3 regions of the Microbulbifer mixtoriginis genome follow, and region 2 is predicted to be linked to each of the others. Evidence: predicted binding sites of a transcription regulator. Region 2 holds the regulator's gene; each other region holds the start of a gene.

Evidence for each region. Region 2 encodes PhoB, which activates phosphate uptake and scavenging genes when phosphate is short. Its sites were predicted from a motif close to TGTCATAAANNTGTAACA; they were not measured.
Region 1: the regulator PhoB is predicted to act here: its motif matches at 2,257-2,274, upstream of ACJJI0_RS08920 (phosphatase PAP2 family protein).
Region 3: the regulator PhoB is predicted to act here: its motif matches at 1,453-1,470, upstream of ACJJI0_RS12615 (PhoX family protein).

What each region holds. Positions count from the first base shown of each region.
Region 1 covers NZ_CP174285.1:2,010,303-2,014,480, reverse strand. Annotated here, with positions in the region: gene ACJJI0_RS08930 (acyl-CoA dehydrogenase) at 1-321, opposite strand, end outside; gene ACJJI0_RS08925 (MJ1255/VC2487 family glycosyltransferase) at 620-1,693, opposite strand; gene ACJJI0_RS08920 (phosphatase PAP2 family protein) at 1,690-2,175, opposite strand; gene ACJJI0_RS08915 (saccharopine dehydrogenase family protein) at 2,450-3,517, opposite strand; gene ACJJI0_RS08910 (DUF1653 domain-containing protein) at 3,679-3,927, opposite strand; gene ACJJI0_RS08905 (DUF3301 domain-containing protein) at 3,942-4,178, opposite strand, start outside.
Region 2 covers NZ_CP174285.1:3,461,497-3,465,674, forward strand. Annotated here, with positions in the region: gene ACJJI0_RS15040 (chorismate--pyruvate lyase family protein) at 99-710, shown strand; gene ubiA (4-hydroxybenzoate octaprenyltransferase) at 774-1,616, shown strand; gene phoB (phosphate regulon transcriptional regulator PhoB) at 1,726-2,430, shown strand; gene phoR (phosphate regulon sensor histidine kinase PhoR) at 2,565-3,896, shown strand; gene ACJJI0_RS15060 (hypothetical protein) at 3,918-4,178, opposite strand, start outside.
Region 3 covers NZ_CP174285.1:2,871,459-2,875,636, forward strand. Annotated here, with positions in the region: gene ACJJI0_RS12610 (TonB-dependent receptor) at 1-1,362, opposite strand, end outside; gene ACJJI0_RS12615 (PhoX family protein) at 1,630-3,561, shown strand; gene pstS (phosphate ABC transporter substrate-binding protein PstS) at 3,691-4,178, shown strand, end outside.

The DNA of each region.
Region 1 (4,178 bases), 1.5 Mb from region 2:
CGCTTTGGGCAGCTGCATACCGCCTTCATCAAAATTGCAATGCCCCGCGAGAAAACCGGCCTCGGAGAAGGCATCCCAAGATTGCTTGGTCTCTGCGATCATCTGTATTTTTTCGCCGTCAAAGTTGGGCTCATTGGCATCGCCCTTGGCATTGTGGTTGGCGAAAAATTTTTCGGCAATAGTGCGTGCGGTTTTCAGTGTTGCATCGAAAACTTCCCTGGAATGCTCCTTGTAACGTGGTCGCTGTAGCAGCGCTTCGGTATCGAGAAATTCATAGAGTAGAAATTCGGTATCACGGTCGTTGAGCAATGAATTAGTCATGCTTACCTCATTATTTTTTTTATGGAGCAAATGTACATATTAGTCCGACTACAAAAATTTCAAATCCACTGCACTATTGCTGGAGATAGACTCTCGTGCCGTGCTGATCAAATATTTTTTTGAGTGCTGGATAAATAAATGTCTAGTTGGTGATTGAATGGCAGATAAGTAAACGCTGAGGCTCAAAATTGGGCAATGACTTTTTGTGTGAATGCGCTTGGCGATATGGTGGTAGAAGGCCGTGGGCCATAGACTGGCAGTGGTCTTTACAATTGTGCATATCGCAAAAAAAGAAGGACTAGTCAGTAGCGTTCTGGTAAGTGGGTGCAGACCCTTCGGTGGGGCGGGGGGTCACTTGTCGCCATAAGCTGCGGGCAAGATCTGCGGGGTCTCGCTTGCAGCCCTGTGCTATCCAGGCAGCAATAGCTTGTGCGACATCTGGCCATTGGATACGTACAGATTTTGGCCCCTCCTGCAACCAGGTGTGAATACTATTGGCATCTATGGAGCGTACGATCTTCGCCAGCTTTAGTTGTTCCAGTGCTTGGGCATTGGCTTCCTGTTCAAATTGATAGGCCAATGGTCGGCTTAGGATGGGTTTGCCTTGAGCCAGGGTCTCTGCCAGTAATTCAAAACCACTGTTACAGATTACTGCACGGGCATTGACCAAGTCCTGTTGGAATCCTAGTGTGGACGGCGACTTTATCTGGATATTGTTTGCCGTGGGCAGATTTTCTGGCACACCGTAAACAATAAACTGCCGTTCTACTTTGGCCAGTTCCTCCAGCATGGGTATTGGGTGTTCAAAGGGCAAGTAGACCAGAATGTAATCTTCTGTGTCACTCTCGGGTTTGGGTTGAGGGGGGACTATGGGCGGTAATATGGGGTTGCCAAAGTGATGCCAGTGCAAACCCAGGCTTTTTTTTGTGGGAGCAAAGATACGTAAAACGGTATGAAAAGGCCAGTTATACCTGGGCATGGGAATCGAGTGTAAAAAAGCGTATTGGTGACCGATACCCACACTGGGCTTTTTGCGCATTTTCGCCGCCCAGGCGGTGACAGGTTCATAGTCACTGATGATTAGGTCGTATTCGCTAACTGGCAGTTTGCGGACATCCTGGATTAATTTGCGCAATTTAGCCTGGGCAACCGTGGCCAAGCTTCTCAGGCGCCCCTCACTGTGGACAATGGTCATTCCCTCCCGCCACCAATAGTCGCCAAACAATTCCATGCCAAACAGGTTTTCCTTTGGTCGACCTGAAAACAGCCATTGGATTTCAAGTTCTGGGTATTGTTGCAATGCCTTTGCCAATGTGCGTGAACGGGCAATATGTCCATTGCCGGTGGCCTGTACGCCATAGAGTATTTTCATAAAAGAACGGCGCCAGTGGCTAATGCGACACATGAACCGAGAAGGGCACCGGCGAAAATATCAGAAGGGAAATGTACCCCCAGGCCTACACGGGCGGCGCCCACCCCGGTCGCCCAGATATAGCCTAATCCCCACATTGGGCTGACTTGTTGAGTCATAAATGTAATAAAAAGAAAGGCTGCAGAGGTATGTCCCGAGGGCAGGCTGAAACGGTCATGGGCGATAATAATCGGGCGCATACCGGGGATAGCCTGGGGTGGACGCCTGCGGCGGGTCGTGTTTTTGATTGTCCAATAGAGAGAGCGCTCTACCGCCAAGCCAGAGCATGCGGCAATAAAAAGCTGAGTGGCGGCGTTGGAAATAATATAACTGAGGAGTACGGCGACGGTGAGCCAGCCATCTCCAGATTTGGATAGCCAAAGGTACCGTCTGCGTGAAGTGGGACGTGACGCCCGTTCCGTGAGATACAGAACTAGGGACACATCAATACTCTTCAAATTCATGGATAAGTCTCGCATGCCGCAAACTTAAAAATTGATTATTGCACGGAGTTGACCAAATGATGTCGTAATAGTGAAATCTCAAAATAGATGTTATTTACGCCTACATACCGCTTTTAAAAGCGTGGCAGAAAATTGATCCAGGATAGGTGAACAAGGCGCTAAGAAAGGAATGGCTGGAAAGAGAGTCGGAGCAGCTGTCCGCGGCTCCATGATTTGCCCTTAGAAAAAAGCAGAAAGGTTTTGAGAACAGTGGCTAGGCCGATTTGATTTCTATCGTTCCAGAGCCGTGTAGATTCTCCACCAGCTTATGGCCGCAGAGTTTTGATGGCGTGAAATAGCCCCCTTCGCTCTGATAGTCGAGGAGATATTGCATGATTGCCAGGGAACCAGAGACGGTAACATCGTAGCCGTTGGCGGTGGTGAGTCGGCCAACTTTACGCTCACCGCGACGGTCATTGCGCACTTCTCCCCAAACCCAGGTTTTCTGGCCGGCACGACGCTCTTCACTGGGGCCTCGAACAGACTTGCTCACTTTTGCTTTCAGCCAGTTTTGTAGCCACTGGGTACGAAGCAGCCAACGAAATCCATTCAGGCGCTTTAGCTTCTTTGCCCTTGCAGGGCTCATGGGGATGTAGGCCTCAATGTTTTGAATACCGGTTGAGTGGAAGGCAGTGGAGATATCGCCCCAGGGAATTGCGACAGCAAACTTTTCACCTCGGCCAAAATCGATGGTGCGGGTAAGCTGCCCATGGCCAATGGTTTCGATTTTGCCATTGCGCCGAATGGCGCCTCCCATTCCGAGGCTTTCGATAGAGGTCTTGGCTGTACCGGGGCTTAAACTCGACTCCGAGTCGAAGCCAAGCGCCAGGTGCGTGGCTGACGGTAGAGCCTTGTGTAATGCGGCAGCGAGGCAATCAGTAGGAATGACATCGAATCCCGCACCAGGGCAAAGTACGACGCCCTTGGCTTTGGCTTCATCATCAAGACGGTATGCCGTCTCATAAACGGAAATTTCACCAGTGATATCCTGGTAGTGGGTACGGGTGTTGAGGCAGGCCCTCATCATGGATTCAGCGGTAGCAGAAAATGGACCGGCGCAGTGGATAACCAGATAAACGTCCCGCAAGCTGCGTTCCAAGACTTCCGTATTAGTCAAGTCGATGGCCATGGCCGGGAGATTAAGGGCTTCTGCCAGAGGCTGTAATTTTTGAGCATTGCGACCAGCTAGAATGGGGCGATAACCCAGCGCTACAGCTTGGCGGGCAATCAGCTCACCAGTGTAACCATAGGCGCCATAGATCATAATATTCTTATTGTTCACCAGTTTTCCTTGTGGGTTCGAGAGCGGGTTGTCCGAGAGGATCCAGCTTGTTTGTCAGGCGCCAAATTTTATCGATTAATATCGGCTTCTGTCTGACACGAGAGGTTATCCCTCTGGCATTAAATGGCGCAAGACAGGGATTGGAGACTGATTGGATTTATTTATTCTGGCGCTTTTTTTACGTGGGTGTTATCCATCATTTCGAAGGCTTTTTCGAGTTTAAAGCGGGGGAATGTTTTTCCATCCTCTGAGACTGTGTCGCTAAACATAGCGTAAGGCCTAGCCGAAACAATATAGTTTCCGTAGAGAGCGCGATAGATCACCAGGAGCTCTTCTGTTTCGCTATGGATAGCTGTGTGTAGGACTTCGTAAAGATTTCCTTTGTAGTGGCGATAAAGGCCGGGTTTCATCAACAAATACCAAGTTAACTCAAATGGTGTGGAGACAGCTGTAGCTGCTCAATTCGGCGGCCGTGGAGAATTGCCACACCGGAATAGCGGTGCTCTCCAGTGGAAGTAAATTCAAACTCATAACTGCGTTGCAGGCTGATCTGGCCTCGACGGTCACGTTTTAAGCGGATGCGTACCAGCACAACCGTATCGTCGAGAAGTTGCACTCCCAGTTGTTTGCAGTGATTGGCCGCAGCGCGCCTGACATGTTC
Region 2 (4,178 bases):
AAATTCATTGTTTTCATTAAAGGGAGCACTATATCCATTGCCGCCCCGGTGAGCAAAAATCCAACGGGGTGGCGCCAGCCGCCAGTGGGCAGGGTACAATGCCCTTTTTACCGACTGCGGAGTTATCGTTGCACCAGTCTCCATTTGTACCTGCGGGCGATTGGCGGGGGCGGCCGTTTGAATCGGCACAGTCCCAACCACCTGAAAACCTGATGCCGTGGCTGGCATACACCGGTTCGCTCACCGCTGCACTGAAGCAACTGAGTGGAGGGGATTTCAGTGTGCGGGTACTCGGTCAGAGCTGGCAGCTACCCCGAGCGGAGGAATGCCGTGCGCTCAATTTAAATCGGCACAGCCGCGCCCTGGTGCGGGAGGTACTACTGATAGGGTGTGGCCAACCCTGGGTTTACGCACGCAGTGTCCTGCCCCTGCGCAGCCTGCAGGGCAAGTCCCGCAACTTACGCAGTCTCGACGACCGCCCTCTGGGGGAGCTGCTGTTCAGCGAACCAGGGATTCGCCGAGGCGAAATAGAATTCAACCAATTGCGGCGCAACCCCGACTTGCAGGCTCAAGGACTCTGCGACGGCGGCGACAGTGCCTGGGGGCGCCGCTCAATTTTTTGGCTGCGGGGCAAGCCCCTCTTGGTCGCAGAGGCTTTTTTATCGCAGTTCTGCCCCGATGGCCCACCTGCAGTCCCCGCAAACCAATAATCAAATACAGGGAGATTAGCCACCGTGATTAGCCAACAAATCGCCGCGCGCTGGCCCGCCGCAATGCCCTATTGGCAATTGGCGCGTATGGATAGACCCATTGGCTCCCTATTACTTTTGTGGCCCACTTGGGCCGCACTATGGCTTGCGGCGGGGGGCTGGCCAGGGCTGCACCTATTTGCAGTGTTCACTTTGGGCGTCATCCTGATGCGTGCGGCCGGCTGCGCGGTAAATGACTTCGCCGACCGAGAGATTGACGGCCATGTTAAGCGCACCGCCACGCGCCCCCTGGCCACCGGCAGCGTTACCCCCAAGGCGGCTCTGGGCCTCTTTGCCGGGCTCAGCTTCGCAGCTTTTCTGCTGGTGCTCACCACCAATCAGCTAACGATTTTATTGTCATTGCCAGCGCTGGCATTGGCCTTCTGCTACCCCTTTGCCAAGCGGCACACTCACCTGCCTCAAATCGTATTGGGTGCGGCCTTCAGTATGGGGATCCCCATGGCCTTCGCCGCAGTGACAGGCGAAGTCCCCCCCCAGGCCTGGCTTCTCTATGTCGCCAACCTCTTGTGGACCCTGTGTTATGACACTTTTTACGCCATGGTAGATCGGGATGACGACCTAAAAATTGGAGTTAAATCCACAGCAATTCTGTTCGGGGAAATGGACAGAGCCATGACTGCCACCCTGCAGCTTTTGGTTCTAATGGCACTGGTGTTGATCGGCCAGCGCTTCGGCCTCGGCGCCATTTACTACTTGGCAGTTACGGCTATAGCGGCGCTCTTCGCCTACCAGCAATGGCTGATCCGCAACCGCGATAGAGAGGCCTGCTTTAAGGCATTTATCCACAACAACTGGGTAGGGTTGGTGTTTTTTGCCGGAATATTCCTGCATTACCTCTTCAATTGATCCAGGTCTGGGAGTTCAGGCATAACCGTCATATATTTGTCATATAAATCCCGTTTAATCCTCGGCCATAACCGGGAACTTCTGACAACAGAGCGGGTATGGCAGCCAAATGCACAGTAAAACGATCCTGATTGTCGACGACGAAGCCCCTGTACGCGATATGCTGCGGGTGGCTTTAGAAATGGCAGACTACCGTTGCCTGGAGGCGGAAAACGCCCAAGAGGCCCACGCCTTAGTCATCGATGAAAAGCCAGACCTTATTCTTCTCGATTGGATGCTACCCGATGTATCCGGAGTAGAGCTGGCCCGCCGACTTAAGCGCGATGAGCTGACCACCGCGGTGCCCATCATCATGCTCACCGCCAAAGGCGAAGAAGACAATAAAATCAAAGGGTTAGAGACGGGCGCCGACGACTATATCACCAAGCCCTTCTCCCCCCGCGAGCTGGTGGCGCGCCTCAAGGCAGTACTGCGTCGCGCCGGCCCGGCCATCCCTGAAGACCCCCTCAGCGCCGGCGATCTGGTGCTGGACCCGCTGAGCCACAGGGTCACCATCAAAGGGCAACCGGTGGATATGGGGCCTACCGAATTTCGCCTGCTGACTTTCTTCCTCTCTCACCAGGAGCGCGCCTACACACGCACCCAGCTGCTGGATCACGTTTGGGGCGGTAATGTCTATGTGGAGGAGCGCACCGTCGACGTGCATATCCGTCGCCTTCGCAAAGCCCTGGCACTTGACGGTCACGACCGTTATATCCAGACAGTGCGTGGCACCGGCTATCGATTTTCTGTGCAAACTGCCGAAAAAGTGTGACAATCTGCAAAGATCGGCACTGACTCCCGCAGTAACCATTGGTCACTCCCACAGAGGACCGGGTTTCTAAGATGTATTAAGTGCGGGGGTGGACATCAGCCCTCCCGACAACTGCCAGGTAACACGGCAAGGCTATGTTGGATCGCAGTATTGGCGAATTTTCGCGCTTCTTAATTATTGCTCTGGGCTGCTTGACCCTCGGCTTCACCACGTCCGAGTGGTCGCTCACCCTGATTTTAGGGCTGGCAGCCTACCTTCTCTCAGTGCTGTGGCAGCAGCACCGCTTCAATCGTTGGCTGGCCAATGGCCGCCGCGGCCCCGCTCCCACTGCTTTTGGTATCTGGGGGGAAATCTATGACGACTTCTACCGTATGCAGCGCCGTCACCGCCGTGAGAAGCAAAAGCTGCATGTCATGTTACGCCGTGTTCAGGACAGCACCAGCGCCCTGCGCGAAGGCATTGTAGCTCTGGAAAATGGCGACCACCTGGCCTGGTGGAACCCCGCCGCCGGCGAGCTGCTCGGCCTGCAGTCCAGTGATCAGGGGCAGTCCCTGGTGAATTTTGTGCGCGACCCTGGCTTTGTCAGCTATATGCACAGCGAGGACAACAGCCCCCGCGAACCGCTGACCCTGCCAGCGCCGGGTAATGAAGCCCTGCACCTGCAACTGGAAGTGACCCGCTACGGCAAGGATGAAGCCCTAGTTATCGTTCGCGATATCACCCGCCTGCACAATCTCGAGCAGATGCGCCGCGATTTTGTCGCCAACGTTTCCCACGAGTTGCGCACTCCTCTCACCGTAATCGCCGGCTACCTGGAAACCCTACAGGGTAGCGATATGGCCCCCCCTGCCTGGCGGCGCCCGCTGGTCCAGATGGAGGAGCAGGCCGCACGTATGACCACCTTGGTCAACGACCTGCTTCTTCTGGCACGCCTGGAAACGTCAGAGCGAAAAACGGGTGACATCTCTGTAGATGTGCACGAGTTGATGGAGCGGGTTGCCCGTGAGGCGCGCAGCTTTAGCGGCGACCGTCACCAGGTCAGCGTAGCGTGCGAAGGGGATTGCAGTATCCGCGGCGATGCCAGCGAGCTACACAGCGCTTTCGCCAACTTGGCGCTCAATGCGGTGAAATACAGCCCGGGGAACGGGGAGATACAACTGCGCTGGTGGCAGGATAACGATGGCGGCCACTTTAGTGTGCGGGACCAGGGTATCGGTATAGACCCGCTTCACATCCCGCGCCTTACCGAACGTTTTTACCGGGTAGACCCCGGCCGCTCCCGCGACAGCGGCGGCACGGGATTGGGCCTGGCTATCGTCAAGCATGTACTGTTGCGCCACGGTGCGGAAATGAGCGTACACAGTGTCCCAGCCCAGGGCAGTACTTTCACCCTGCACTTCCCCTCTACCAAGCTGGAAGAGAGCCCCTCTCGGGAACTAATGGAGACCGAGGGCGCGGATTCCTGATCCACCCCCTCAATGATAAAACTATTCAAATTCCGGCAGCTTTACCGGCTCACCATTTTTGATATAGGTGGCCTCTTCTTCATCGTGCACCGGGGTGCTCTCCCGGCGCAGGATCAGGTGGTGCAACTTTAAATCCCCATCTCGTAACAACAGGTGCTCATTGCCATTGTCATCCACAGGCAGAGGCTTGTTTCCCACCAAGGCATCGCGCAGAGCGCGCAGCCGCGGCACATCTTTATAGCGATTCAGGTCATTGGAGAGACGCGTTTTCATGCGCTCGCT
Region 3 (4,178 bases), 590 kb from region 2:
GCCAAATTGCACAGTTGAGTCATAGGTGCCCCAGTTTATCTCCCTGGTAAAATCCAGACGTAAACTCAACTCTTCATCCTCGGAGAAATTATCCTCAATAACCAACTCGTCCAGTTGATAATTGGCGGGATCTAATATTTTTTCAGCGTCGCTACTGTCCACTGCCATACGCGGAGTTTTACCCACTTCCACATAACCCAGGCGCAGTGGTTCAAGGACAAAGTCGGTATCACGGCGATGTGGCTCAGATTCCTCCGCGTAAGAATAACCCAGCACGTAGGCAAGACCCCATTGTTCGAAATTATGCTCTCCACCCAATACTGTTGAAATAATCTCCTGTTCATCCAGGCGATCTTTCAAGGATTTTTCCAGTGCCGCCTCTTCCCAAATGGCGCTATGTCTGGACATCGTCTCTGGCTTATCGCGCTCTGCATCCAGTTTCCAGGAATTGCGTTGACGGATCTCCTGATCTGAGAAGTCGGAATAGAGATTGTGCAGATAGATTCGTGCACCACTACTCAATTGCAGGTCAAAATTCGCGGCCATACCGGTGCGCTCACGAGTAATGGTGTAATCCCGCTGTTCTATTTCGGTTGCCCCAATACCCGCACTACCGTCCTCGGCCACAAGCACTTCCCAGCTACCATCGGTTTCAATATTTTCAGAACCGAAATCTCGCTGCTGATGACTAACTGCCAGAGCGACACCAAAGCGCCTGTTGCCATCGAGATCGAAAACATTGGTCATGGTGGCTGCATATTTTGGACTGTGCTCCTCTTGCAGGTCGCTATAACTGTTTTCAACACTGAATTTATAGCGACTGCCATCGTAGTCCAGCGCGTTAATACTCTTGATTTCTATGGCCCCGCCGATGGAGTCTGCACTCATATCCGGTGTAAGGGTTTTGAATACTTCTAAGCTGGCAAGTAGGTCTGAGGGGATGACATCCAGAGCCACAGCGCGACTGCCAATTTCTGGTGCGGGCAGACTGACGCCATTGATGCTGGCGGCATTTAAGTTGGGATCAATACCGCGCACCCCCACAAAACGTCCCTCACCCTGGTCGCGGGCAATAAAGACTCCAGGCATCCGCTGCAGGGCCTCTGTTACATTGGCATCCGGCAACTCACCAATGGCATCAGAAGTTTGTACTGCCACCAGCTTGTTGGAGTCACGCTGACGATCCAGGTCGCTGCGCGCATTGTTGGCCTGAGCGGTAACCGTCACCGTTTCCATGGTGCGGGCCTGGCTCTCTTGTGCATAAGCATTGCCACTCAAGCCGTTATTAGCACAAAAAACTGCTATGGCAAGCGCGGTAACGGGGGTGTTGGGCGTTCGAAAATTGATGGTTGTGCTTTTCATGGCGTCCCACTCCAATTAGTCCCGGCGGCGTATTTATTGGGGCGCAGACTAGTAGGCGACTATGAACTTTACATGACGGTTTTTTTAAGCTGTCATCAAGCTTTCAGAAATAGCTGGAAAAATTCCCAGATAAATTAAATATCCTTATTTATTTATCGCTTTTTATTAACCTCTTTTAATTAATCGATTGCGTAAAAGATATGTCATCGATTTAATTAGGTCAGGTTAATTTAATTTTATTAGGTTCCCCGCAACGGAGCAGCAGCAATGAAAGATTCTCCTAAAAACCCTGACCGTAGAAAGCTATTGAAGGCCATTGGTGGTGCCACGGCTGCGGGCGCCGCAACCAGCTTTATGCCTGGCTGCGGATCGGAGCATCATCGGGAGAATCTCTCATTTCAGGAAGTTCCCCACAGCTTGGACTTCAAACATCATTTACCGCAGGGTTACAGCGCCGATATCCTGCTACGGTGGGGCGACCCCATTGTCGCTAACCTCAAAGAATTTGAGCCGAAACAATTGACGGCGAAGGGGCAATCTCAACGCTTTGGCTATAACAACGACTTTATCGCCTTTATGCCATTGGCGGAGAATACCCCTGCCGGGCACGGAGATATCCACTGCCAGAGTGGTAACAGCGATCGCGGCCTACTATGTGTAAATCACGAGTACACCCAACCACACCTGATGTTCTCTGGTTACAACGATGAGTATAGTGCCACGCGGGGAGTCAGTGCCGAGCATGTAGCCATAGAACTAGCCGCCTGTGGCCACTCGGTAATAGAAATTACACGTACCGACAAAGGCTGGCAGCCTGTTTTGGAGAGCCCCTACAATCGCCGCATCACCGCGACCACGCCGATGCAAATTAGTGGCCCCGCCGCCGGAGACAAACGCTTGCAAACAACCGCAGATCCCTCTGGCACCCAGGTGCTCGGTACCATTGGCAACTGCGCCGGTGGCAAGACTCCCTGGGGCACGGTATTGGTGGCCGAGGAGGGATTTGGTGGCGCCTTCCAAGGAGATCCCAACAAAGTCGAGGATACTCGCGAGGCGCGCAATCATCGTGACTTCGGCGTAAGGCCCCACAATCGCAACTTAGGTGATTACGACCCGCGCTTCGATATACAGCAAGAGCCCAACGAACCCAATCGTTTTGGTTGGATGGTGGAATACGACCCCTACGACCCGCAATCTATACCGCGCAAGCTGACCAACCTGGGCCGCTTTGAACACGAGGGCTTTACCCTGGTCTGTAAGCCGGGCCAACCGGTGGTGGCCTATGGCGGCGATGACGACGAACATCAGTTCGTCTACCGCTATGTCTCCAAAGAGGCTTATCTGCCCAAAGATCCAACCCACAATCGCAATTTACTGACCGAAGGCACCCTCTATGCGGCACGCTTTGATGCGGATGGAAGTGGGAAATGGTTGCCACTAGTTTTTGGGCAGGGCCCTCTAAACAGCAACAACGGTTTTCACAATCAAGCAGATGTCTTGATTGACGCACGCCAGGCCGCTGCACTGCTGGGCGCCACTCCTATGGACCGCCCGGAGGATGTAGAGACCAATCCCCACAACGACTGCACCTATGTGATGTTAACCAAGAATAAAAGCCGCGCCGAAGACGGTGTGGATGCGGCTAATCCCCGTCACCAAAATACTGCCGGGCATATTTTGGAAATTGTGCCCCCGGCCATGCCTGGTAAAAAAACCGGCCGAGATCACATCAGCGACCAATTCCGCTGGCACCAGTTTTTACTTGGCGGCAACCCCAATGCGGAGAACCCTGTGGAGCGCGGCGCTTACGGGCAGCAATCCACTTACAATATTTCTAATCACGGCTGGTTTACCAACCCGGACAATGTCGCCTTCGATCCCCATGGCAACATGTGGGTGGCCACTGACGGCTGCGAGCGCTTCGGCTTTCACGACGGCCTCTGGGCCATGGCCACCGAGGGGCCAATGCGTGCCGCGCCCAAACACTTCTTTGGATGCCCGCAGGGCGCTGAAGTGTGCGGCCCTGAGTTTACTCCCGATGGCACAACTCTGTTTATCGCAGTGCAACACCCTGCCGACGCGCTCAACTCTACTTACGACCACCCCTTGCACCGCTGGCCGGATAACAATCCGGAGCTGCCACCGCGCCCCTCGGTATTGGCCATCTATAGGGACGATGGCGGTGAAGTGGGCAGCTAGTCATCCCAGAACGGCGCGCTTTCACACGAAGCCGCCGGTCCTGCTAGAATTTTTTAATCGAAGCCTATTTTTGGCGGCTCGTCGCTGGTCTCCAATAAGAGACCGGTGACCCTTTAGTTGAGGTAGCCCATGTTATCGAGGTACACCGCGGTACTACGCCGCCTTGCAGCCATACTGGCGGTGACCGCTGGCATTTCACTCTTCGGCCTACAAGTGCAAGCCCAGGTGCCGGAAAACCCCGTTAATCTGCGGGGCAGTGGCGCCAGTTTCCCCTATCCGATTTATGTGGAGTGGTTTCGCCAGTTTACCCACCGCGAGAACAATATTTTTATTTTTTACGAAATGAGCAGCAGCGGCGACGGCATCCGCGATTTTCTCGGCCATACTGTTAATTTTGCCGCCTCAGATGCGGCCATAGAAATCGATGAACTCAAGAAGCTTAAGGAGGGAGGTGTTGTATTACCCGTCACTGCCGGGCAAGTGGTGTTAGTGTTTAATTTACCGGGTATCGATAAATTGAAGCTGTCGCGGGAAGCCTATGTGGGCATTTTTATGGGCAAGATCCGCCATTGGGACGACCCGATCATCGCCGCCAGTAATCCAGATATTAAATTACC